2 regions of the Klebsiella sp. SYXHC3 genome follow, and region 2 is predicted to be linked to the other one. Evidence: predicted binding sites of a transcription regulator. Region 2 holds the regulator's gene; the other holds the start of a gene.

The links. The regulator sigma-54, encoded in region 2, starts transcription at its own class of promoters, with help from an activator protein. The targets are predictions, from matches to a motif close to GTTGGCACANNTTTCGCTNT.
Region 1: hydN (electron transport protein HydN) is a predicted target of sigma-54. The motif match lies at 2,753-2,772, and genes of this name have one in related genera.

Annotation. Positions count from the first base shown of each region.
Region 1 is NZ_JBXUNG010000007.1:100,621-104,714, reverse strand. Features, by position in the region: gene hypF (carbamoyltransferase HypF) at 1-2,180, opposite strand, end outside; gene hydN (electron transport protein HydN) at 2,189-2,716, opposite strand; gene AC2CGP_RS17520 (LacI family DNA-binding transcriptional regulator) at 2,851-3,864, opposite strand.
Region 2 is NZ_JBXUNG010000004.1:448,008-452,101, reverse strand. Features, by position in the region: gene ptsN (PTS IIA-like nitrogen regulatory protein PtsN) at 1-405, opposite strand, end outside; gene hpf (ribosome hibernation promoting factor) at 464-751, opposite strand; gene rpoN (RNA polymerase factor sigma-54) at 774-2,207, opposite strand; gene lptB (LPS export ABC transporter ATP-binding protein) at 2,255-2,980, opposite strand; gene lptA (lipopolysaccharide ABC transporter substrate-binding protein LptA) at 2,987-3,532, opposite strand; gene lptC (LPS export ABC transporter periplasmic protein LptC) at 3,501-4,076, opposite strand; gene kdsC (3-deoxy-manno-octulosonate-8-phosphatase KdsC) at 4,073-4,094, opposite strand, start outside.

The DNA.
Region 1 (4,094 bases), on a different contig from region 2:
TAGGCGATCGCGCCATCGCCAGCAGGAAGCTGCTGCGGCAAAAGCAAAGTAAAATCAGAAAGGTAATCACTGAGGCGGGCGGCGAGCAGCTGATTATGCAGTACGCCGCCGCTACAAACGATCGTCTCGATCCCGCGGGAAGCGGCGCGGTCACGCGCCAGCGCCGCCAGCCCGCAGGCCAGCGCATCATGAAAGGCCCAGGCTTTCTGCGCGGGCGTCGCCTGCCAGCGCAACCACTGTCGCCAGAAGGTGGCTAAATCCAGCTCGCCGCCGCGCCAGGGCAGCGTGATCGGATGGCTGACGCCCGGACAGCTGGCGGCCAGCGCCTCCAGCCGACAGGCCGCCTCGCCTTCGTAGCTCAGGCTCTCCGGCGCGCAATCCAGCGCGCAGGCGACGGCATCAAACAGCCGTCCGCAGGAAGAGGCTCGCGGCGAATTAATGCCGCGTTCGATGGCCTGCGCCAACAGCGGCCAGTTTCGCTGCCCCAGCGCGGCGGTTTGCGGGTATGACTGCCAGTCGGGAATAAATGCCAGGCACTGGGCCAACAAATTTCGCCACGGCTGGCGCGCCGCCAGATCGCCGCCCGGCAGCGCGACGGCCGGGAGGCCGCCAAGATGTTCGCATTCGCGGTAGTTCACCCGCAGGCATTCGCCGCCCCACAGCGCGCCGTTTTCCCCCATCCCGATGCCATCAAGGGTCAGGGCAATCACATCGCCGCCGTCGAGCGGCCAGCGGTGTTCCGCCAGGCAAGCCGCCGCGTGGGCATGGTGATGCAGTACCGGCTCGACCGGTAACGACATTGACGCCGCCCACTGTGTCGAGCGATAGCCGGGATGGGCGTCAACCGCCACCCGCTGCGGCGCAAATGCATAAATGCTCTGCATTAACCGCAGCGCACTGCGCCACTGTTGCTCGACGCCCTCCTCGCCGAGATCGCCAAAATGCTGGCTCAGCACCGCCTCGTCGCCGCGCGCCAGACAGAAGGTATTTTTCATATCCGCCCCCAGCGCCAGCAGCGGCGGAATATTATCCAGGCCCGGCGGCAGCGGCAGCGCATCCGGCACGTAGCCTCGGGCGCGGCGCAGCATCTCACCGCTTGAGCGCACCAGCGAATCGTCCATACGCTGCACGATATCGCGATTATGTAGCAGAAAACCGTCGGCGATAGCGGCTAAGTCGGTGAGCGCTTCGTGATTACTCAATGCCGGAGGGCGGCCGCTGAGGTTGCCGGAGGTCATCACTATCGGGCGCGCCAGCGCCTGCAGAAGTAAATGCTGCAGCGGATTAGACGGCAGCATCACCCCGACTTCCGCAAGCCCTGGCGCAATCTCGTCACACAGGCCGGGAACCTGCGCTTTAGCCAGCAATACAATCGGCGCGGCAGGCGAGCGCAGCAGCGTTGCCGCCGCGGCGGGTAACCCCATTGCCGTCGGCAGCATTACCGCCAGCGGTTTTGCCGGGCGCCGTTTACGCGCGCGCAGCGCTGCCACCGCCACGCTATTGCCGGCATCGCAGGCCAGATGAAAACCGCCAATCCCTTTTATCGCCACAATATCGCCTGCCGCCAGCCGCACGATGGCCGCCTGCAGCGCCGCTTCAGCGAATAGCGTTAGCGTTCCCGCCCGCCACTCCAGCTGTGGGCCGCAATCGGCACAGGCCACCGGCTGGGCGTGAAAACGGCGATCGGCAGGCTCCCGGTACTCGGCAGCGCAGCGCGGACACAGCGGGAACGGCGCCATCGCGGTAAAGGGGCGATCGTATGGCATGGCGCGAATAATGGTGAAGCGCGGCCCACAGTGGGTACAGTTGATAAAGGGGTAGCGGTAGCGGCGTTCTTGCGGATCGTTCATCTCCGCCAGGCACGCCGGGCAGGTTGCGGCATCGGGAACAATCTGCGTACGCATACTGCCACCGCCGCTGTGGCGAATGGTGAAATCCTGAGGAAGCCTGTGCCAGTGAAACGGGGTGCAGTCGGTGCTGTCAATGCGCGCCAGCGGCGGGCAGTGACGAGCCAACGCGGCAGAAAAGCCACCGTCGTCGCCGATCAGCCTGACCAGCACGCCGTTGCCGTCGTTACAGACATCGCCGCCGCGCGCCATTTGCCGCGCCAGTTGCCAGACGAAGGGGCGGAAACCCACCCCCTGCACTTTGCCGCGAATGCGGATTTGCACCCCGTTCATGCGGCGTATTACCAGGCCAGCGCCGTACGGCGACGTTTTTCGAGGTTCATCTGCTCAAGCTTGTTGCGGTCGACGCAAACCAGCGCGTGGGTCGGGCAGGCTTCAATGCAGGCCGGACCGCTATCGCGCTGGTGGCACAGGTCGCACTTGTTGGCTTCGGCTTTTTCCGCCATGACGTTCAACCCGGCGCCGCTGTGGCGAACGACCGGGCGCACAACCACTTCCATCGCCCCATACGGGCAGGCCACGACGCAGGTTTTACAGCCGATGCAGCGCTCCTGCATCACGTGGACAAAACCTTTATCACGGCTGATGGCGCCGTTCGGGCAGACGTTGGCGCATGGCGCGTCTTCACATTGACGACAGGCCGTCGCCGTCGACACATTGACGCCTTTGATCACGTGAATACGCGGCAAGAACGACTGCGGCGTCAGCGCGGCGCAATCCTGATTTTCCTGATGAGAGACCACGCAGGCCACTTCACAGGTGCGGCAGCCGATGCATTTGCTCGCATCGGCGATAATGAAACGGTTCATCCATTTCTCCAGCGGAAAGAAGTTAACGCGCCGGATTATGCATAATACGTTCCAACTTTTATTTTATTGAAATATAAGAGAATTAAATTAAACTCCGCTGTCATCGTCACAACTGACGATGACAGATGACGACATCAGGCATGCGGGCCGCGCGCCAACGACTCGCGTTCAATCAGCTCGCCGGGGAAAGTTTGCTGATATTTAAATTCGCCGCCGTCGAGCATAAAGATCAGCCTGTTGATGCTCTCTTTCATCATTTCGGTGACCGGAATTTTAACGCTGGAGAGCGAAGGGATCACATACGGCGCCAGCGCGATGTCATCGAAACCGATCACCGATACCTGCTGCGGCACCGCGATCCCCTGCTGGTGCAGTTGCTTAATCGCGCCGATCGCCATGTCGTCATTACTGGCGACCAGCGCGCTGAAACTGACGCCGCGTTGGCAGAGCGCTTCGACAGCGGCGGCTCCGGTTTGTGGCGTCCAGCGCCCTTCAACGATCAGTTCTTGCCGCACGGGAAGCCCCAGTCCTGCCAGCGCGTCTTTATAACCAGAGAGACGCTCAACCCCGGTAGGCGAATCCAGCGAACCGGTGATAAACGCAATGTCGCGATGCCCGCTGGCAATTAACTTTTCAACCGCCATCCGCGCCGAGGCTTTGTGATCGGACCATACGCAGTGGCTGGCGTGGCGGCGCAGGCGACGGTTCAGCACCACGATCGGCTGCTCATGATTGTCGATTATCTCATCCATCTCATCGACGCTAAGAAAGCGCGGATAGATGATGATCGCATCACAGCGCATATCGAGCAGATACTGAATCGCCTCACGCTCCTCTTGCGCGCTGTGTTTGCCGTCGGCCAGGATCAGCTGCCGCCCCTGATCTTCCGTCAGCCGCGCCACGTGAAACAGCAGCTCGCTGAAATAAACGCCGTGATAAAGGGTGTTGGTTACCACCAGTCCGATAGTCTGGCTTTTTTTAGTCGCCAGATTACGCGCCAGCAGATTCGGCCGATAACCGCTTTCGGCAATTGCCTGAAACACCCGGTCTTTGGTTTCCTGGCTGACATAGCCGTTGCCCGACAGCACCCGCGACACGGTCGCCTTTGATACTCCCGCGCGCTTCGCAACCTCCAGCATCGTTGCCATGGGGTTCTTCCTGTAACTTAAGTTGCCTGCAGTGTACTGCACGTCTCGCCGTTTTTCAGCAGTCGGCATCGCCCTGATGTTGCTCTGCCCCTGCCCACAAAGCGATCAAAATCACAAATTTGCAAAGTGATTTTTTTAGTTCTTGTATGACTCAATGAAACTCATCATGATTTTGTGGAACCGGTTTCCTATGCATATACCGCGCATAGCCGCCGTCAGGCGCTGGCGTG
Region 2 (4,094 bases):
GGTTTTGTCCGCCAGACGTTTGGCGACCAGCGAGAGCGTATGCAGATGGGTTTTGGTTTGATCGGCCGGCACCAGTAGCGCAAACAGCAGATCGACCGGCTGATTGTCGATCGCATCGAAGGCGATCGGCGTTTCCAACTGCACAAATACGCCAACGGCGCGCAGGGTATCCTCTTCAAGCTTGCCGTGAGGGATCGCAATGCCGTTGCCGATCCCGGTACTGCCCATTTTTTCACGGGTCAGGATCGCTTCAAAGACCACCTGCGGCGGTAAACCTAGCTGCTTCGCCGCCAGTTCGCTGATGATTTCCAGCGCGCGTTTCTTGCTCTGGCAGTGAACCTGGCTACGGGTACAATCCTGGTTAAGGACATTGCTCAGTTGTAGAGCGGAATCGTTGTTCATCATAATTTCACCTGAGCTGCCCTTATCCGCGGGCTGCGGATAAGGGCGATCGCCCGGACAATTAGTGTTGTTTCAGTTTATCTTTATGTTTTGTTAACTGTCTTGCCAGCTTATCGATAAGACCATCGATAGCGGCATACATATCCTGCCCTTCCGCACTGGCATGGATTTCGCCACCGTTGACATGCAAATTGGCGTCCGCGATTTGCGTCACCTTCTCTACTTTTAACACAATATAGACCTGGTTGATCCTATCGAAAAACTGCTCCAGTTTGCTGAACTTCGTAGTGACGAAGTCGCGCATGGCGGGAGTGATCTCGACGTTGTGTCCTGTAATGTTGAGCTGCATAGTGTCTTCCTTATCGGTTGTGTCAGACCAGTTGTTTGCGCTGGTTTGACGGCGGAATGGATAAAGACTCTCGGTACTTAGCAACAGTGCGCCGCGCCACCATAATACCCTGATCGGAGAGCATGGTGGTGAGCTTGCTGTCGCTCAACGGCTTCGCGGGGTTCTCCGCGGCGATTAACTTCTTCACCAGCGCACGAATGGCGGTAGACGAGGCTTCGCCGCCGCCTTCGGTATTGACGTGGCTGGAGAAGAAATACTTCAACTCAAAAATACCGCGTGGACTGTGCAGATATTTTTGCGTGGTAACGCGTGAAATGGTTGATTCATGCATCTCGACGGCCTGGGCGATATCCGCCAGCACCATCGGTTTCATAAATTCTTCACCCTGCTCAAAGAAGGCCTGCTGCTGTTCGACGATGCAGCGGCTGACGCGCAGCAGGGTATCGTTACGGCTCTCAAGGCTCTTAATCAGCCAGCGGGCTTCTTGCAGGTTGCTGCGGATAAACTGGCTGTCGGCGTCGTTGCGCGCATTATTGCCCATCGCCGCGTATTGCTGATTAATCTTCAGCCGCGGAATGCTGTCGGAATTGAGCTCGACGACCCAGCGGCCGTTAACCTTGCGCACCAGTACATCCGGGATCACGTATTCCGGCTCGCTGGTTTGAATGGACTGACCCGGGCGCGGATCCAGCGACTGGATCAGGCAAACCGCCTCTTTCAGAACGTCTTCTTTCAAGCGAGTGACGCGCATCAGGCTACGGAAATCGTGGTTGGCCAGGAGATCAAGATGCTCGCTGATAATCAACCTGGCTTCTTCCAGCCACGGTGTCTCTTTGGCAAATTGTGAAAGCTGGATCAGCAGGCAGTCACGGAGATCCCTGGCGGCGACGCCGACCGGATCGAAACGCTGTACGCGCTTGAGTACCGCTTCAACTTCCTCAAGACCAATTTCATCATCTTCGATACTGTCGACAATGTCCTGAATGGAAATAGTGAGGTAGCCGGTATCGTCAACGGCATCGACGATGGAGGTGGCTATCGCGCGGTCGGTATCGGTGAATGGCGTGAGCTCGACCTGCCACATCAGATAATCCTGCAGGCTTTGGGTGGTCTCACCCTGATAGATCGGCAGTTCATCGTCCTGGTAGTCGACGCCATTACCCGACGGCGTGCCGGCGGTGTAGATTTCATCCCAGCTGGCGTCCAGCGGGAGCTCGTCCGGCATCTCTTTTTGTTCGAGCGCGTCGACGGTATCCAGAGACTCGCGGTCCTCGGCTTCTGTGGTTTCAACCTCTTCGTGAAGATCGGTTTGCTCAAGCAACGGGTTACTCTCCAGCGCCTGCTGGAGTTCTTGCTGGAGTTCTAACGTGGACAGCTGCAACAAGCGGATGGCCTGCTGCAGTTGGGGCGTCATGGCAAGCTGTTGGCTTAGCCTTAATTGCAAACCTTGCTTCATGTTCAGGGTCAATATCTCCGGCTAAAACGTCTATAACCTCTACCCTATCAGAGTCTGAAGTCTTCCCCAAGGTACACGCGTTTAACCTGCTCGTCTTCAAGGATTTGCTGCGGGGTGCCGTGGGCGATGAGATGGCCCTGGCTCACGATATAAGCTCGTTCACAGACCGCCAGCGTCTCCCTGACGTTATGGTCAGTAATGAGTACGCCCAGCCCGCTGTCGCGCAGGTGTTCGATGATGCGTTTAATATCGATAACAGAGATAGGGTCAACCCCGGCGAACGGTTCATCCAGCAGGATGAATTTCGGGTTCGCCGCCAGCGCGCGGGCGATTTCGACGCGGCGGCGTTCACCGCCGGAGAGCGCCTGGCCCAGGCTATCGCGCAGGTGTTCAATGTGGAACTCTTCCATCAGCTCTTTAGCGCGATCTTCACGCTGCTCGCTGCTGAGATCGTCGCGGATCTGTAGCACCGCCATCAGATTATCGTAGACGCTCAGGCGGCGGAAAATAGAGGCTTCCTGCGGCAGGTAACCGATGCCGCGCCGCGCGCGGGCATGTAGCGGCAGCAGGCTGATATCTTCATCGTCAATGATGATGTTGCCGGCGTCGCGCGGCACGATGCCTACCACCATATAAAAGGTGGTGGTCTTACCGGCGCCGTTCGGGCCCAGCAGGCCGACGATTTCACCGGAGTTGACGGTCAGGCTGACGTCTTCCACCACGCGGCGGCCTTTGTAGGCTTTGGCGAGATTTTTTGCAGTTAATGTTGCCATAACGGATTACTTACCTTTCTTCTGCTGATCGCCGCTTTTGTCCTGCAACTGCGAAGGTACCAGCACCGTAGTCACGCGACCGCCTTTGTTGCTGAAGGCCTGCATTTTCTGCTCTTTCACCAGATAGGTGATTTTGTCGCCCTGAATATTGCTATCCAGCTGTTCCAGATGCGCGTTGCCGGTCAGCACCACGAAATCGTTCTGCAGTTCATAATGCATTTTCGACGCGCGGCCTTTCACCGGCTTGCCGTTGTCCTGCATCTGATAGAAGGTGGCCGGATTGCCGAAACCGTCGATCACCTCTTTGCCTTTTTCACCGCCAGGGCGGGTAACCACGACTTTGTCGGCATTGATTTTAATGGTCCCTTGGGTGACGACCACGTTGCCGGTGAAGGTCACGACGTTGCCCTGCATATCCAACGACTGCTGATCGGACTCGATGTGAATCGGCTGATCGGTATCGCCGGTTTTTGCCAGAGCCGGCAGGCTGGCGGCCAGAAGCGCGCTTGCGAGCGCAATGTTAAGGCTGAGTTTGTTTGTTCTGAATTTCATAAGAGGTTCTAACCTTTTCAATCAGCTCGGCATTTTTGCTGCGTAGGTTCCCGCGCATTTTCAGGCCGCTGGAATTAAATGTTGTTCCGTACAACGTCACCATATCGTCAGAGGTTACATCCTGGGTCACCAGGTTTACCTGCGCGTTATCGGTGGTAATTTTGCGCAGTTGAGAGTCGGGGCTCAACGCGTCGACCTCAACATGGCCGTAAAGATACAGCATACGGTCGTTGGTTAACTTGGCTTTATCCGCTCTGATTGACCAGGTCGGAACCTTATTGGTATCAAAGGTGGTCATCACCGGATTGGTGAACCACGATACTTCTTGTTCGGAAAAGTATTCGACATGCTCGGCTATCAGACGATAACTCAGCGCGCCTTCCGGGCTGTACACCACGGTATCGGTATGCTCGCTTTTATACGTCGGATCGTTAGGATTGACCGCGACGGTCGCGGTGTCGTCCGTACTCGCCAGGTTCAGGCCGATCAGGATCAACGCGACCAGCGATAGTAAGATGATAACCCAACGTCTGGTTTTACTCATATTGATTGCCCTTTGGCC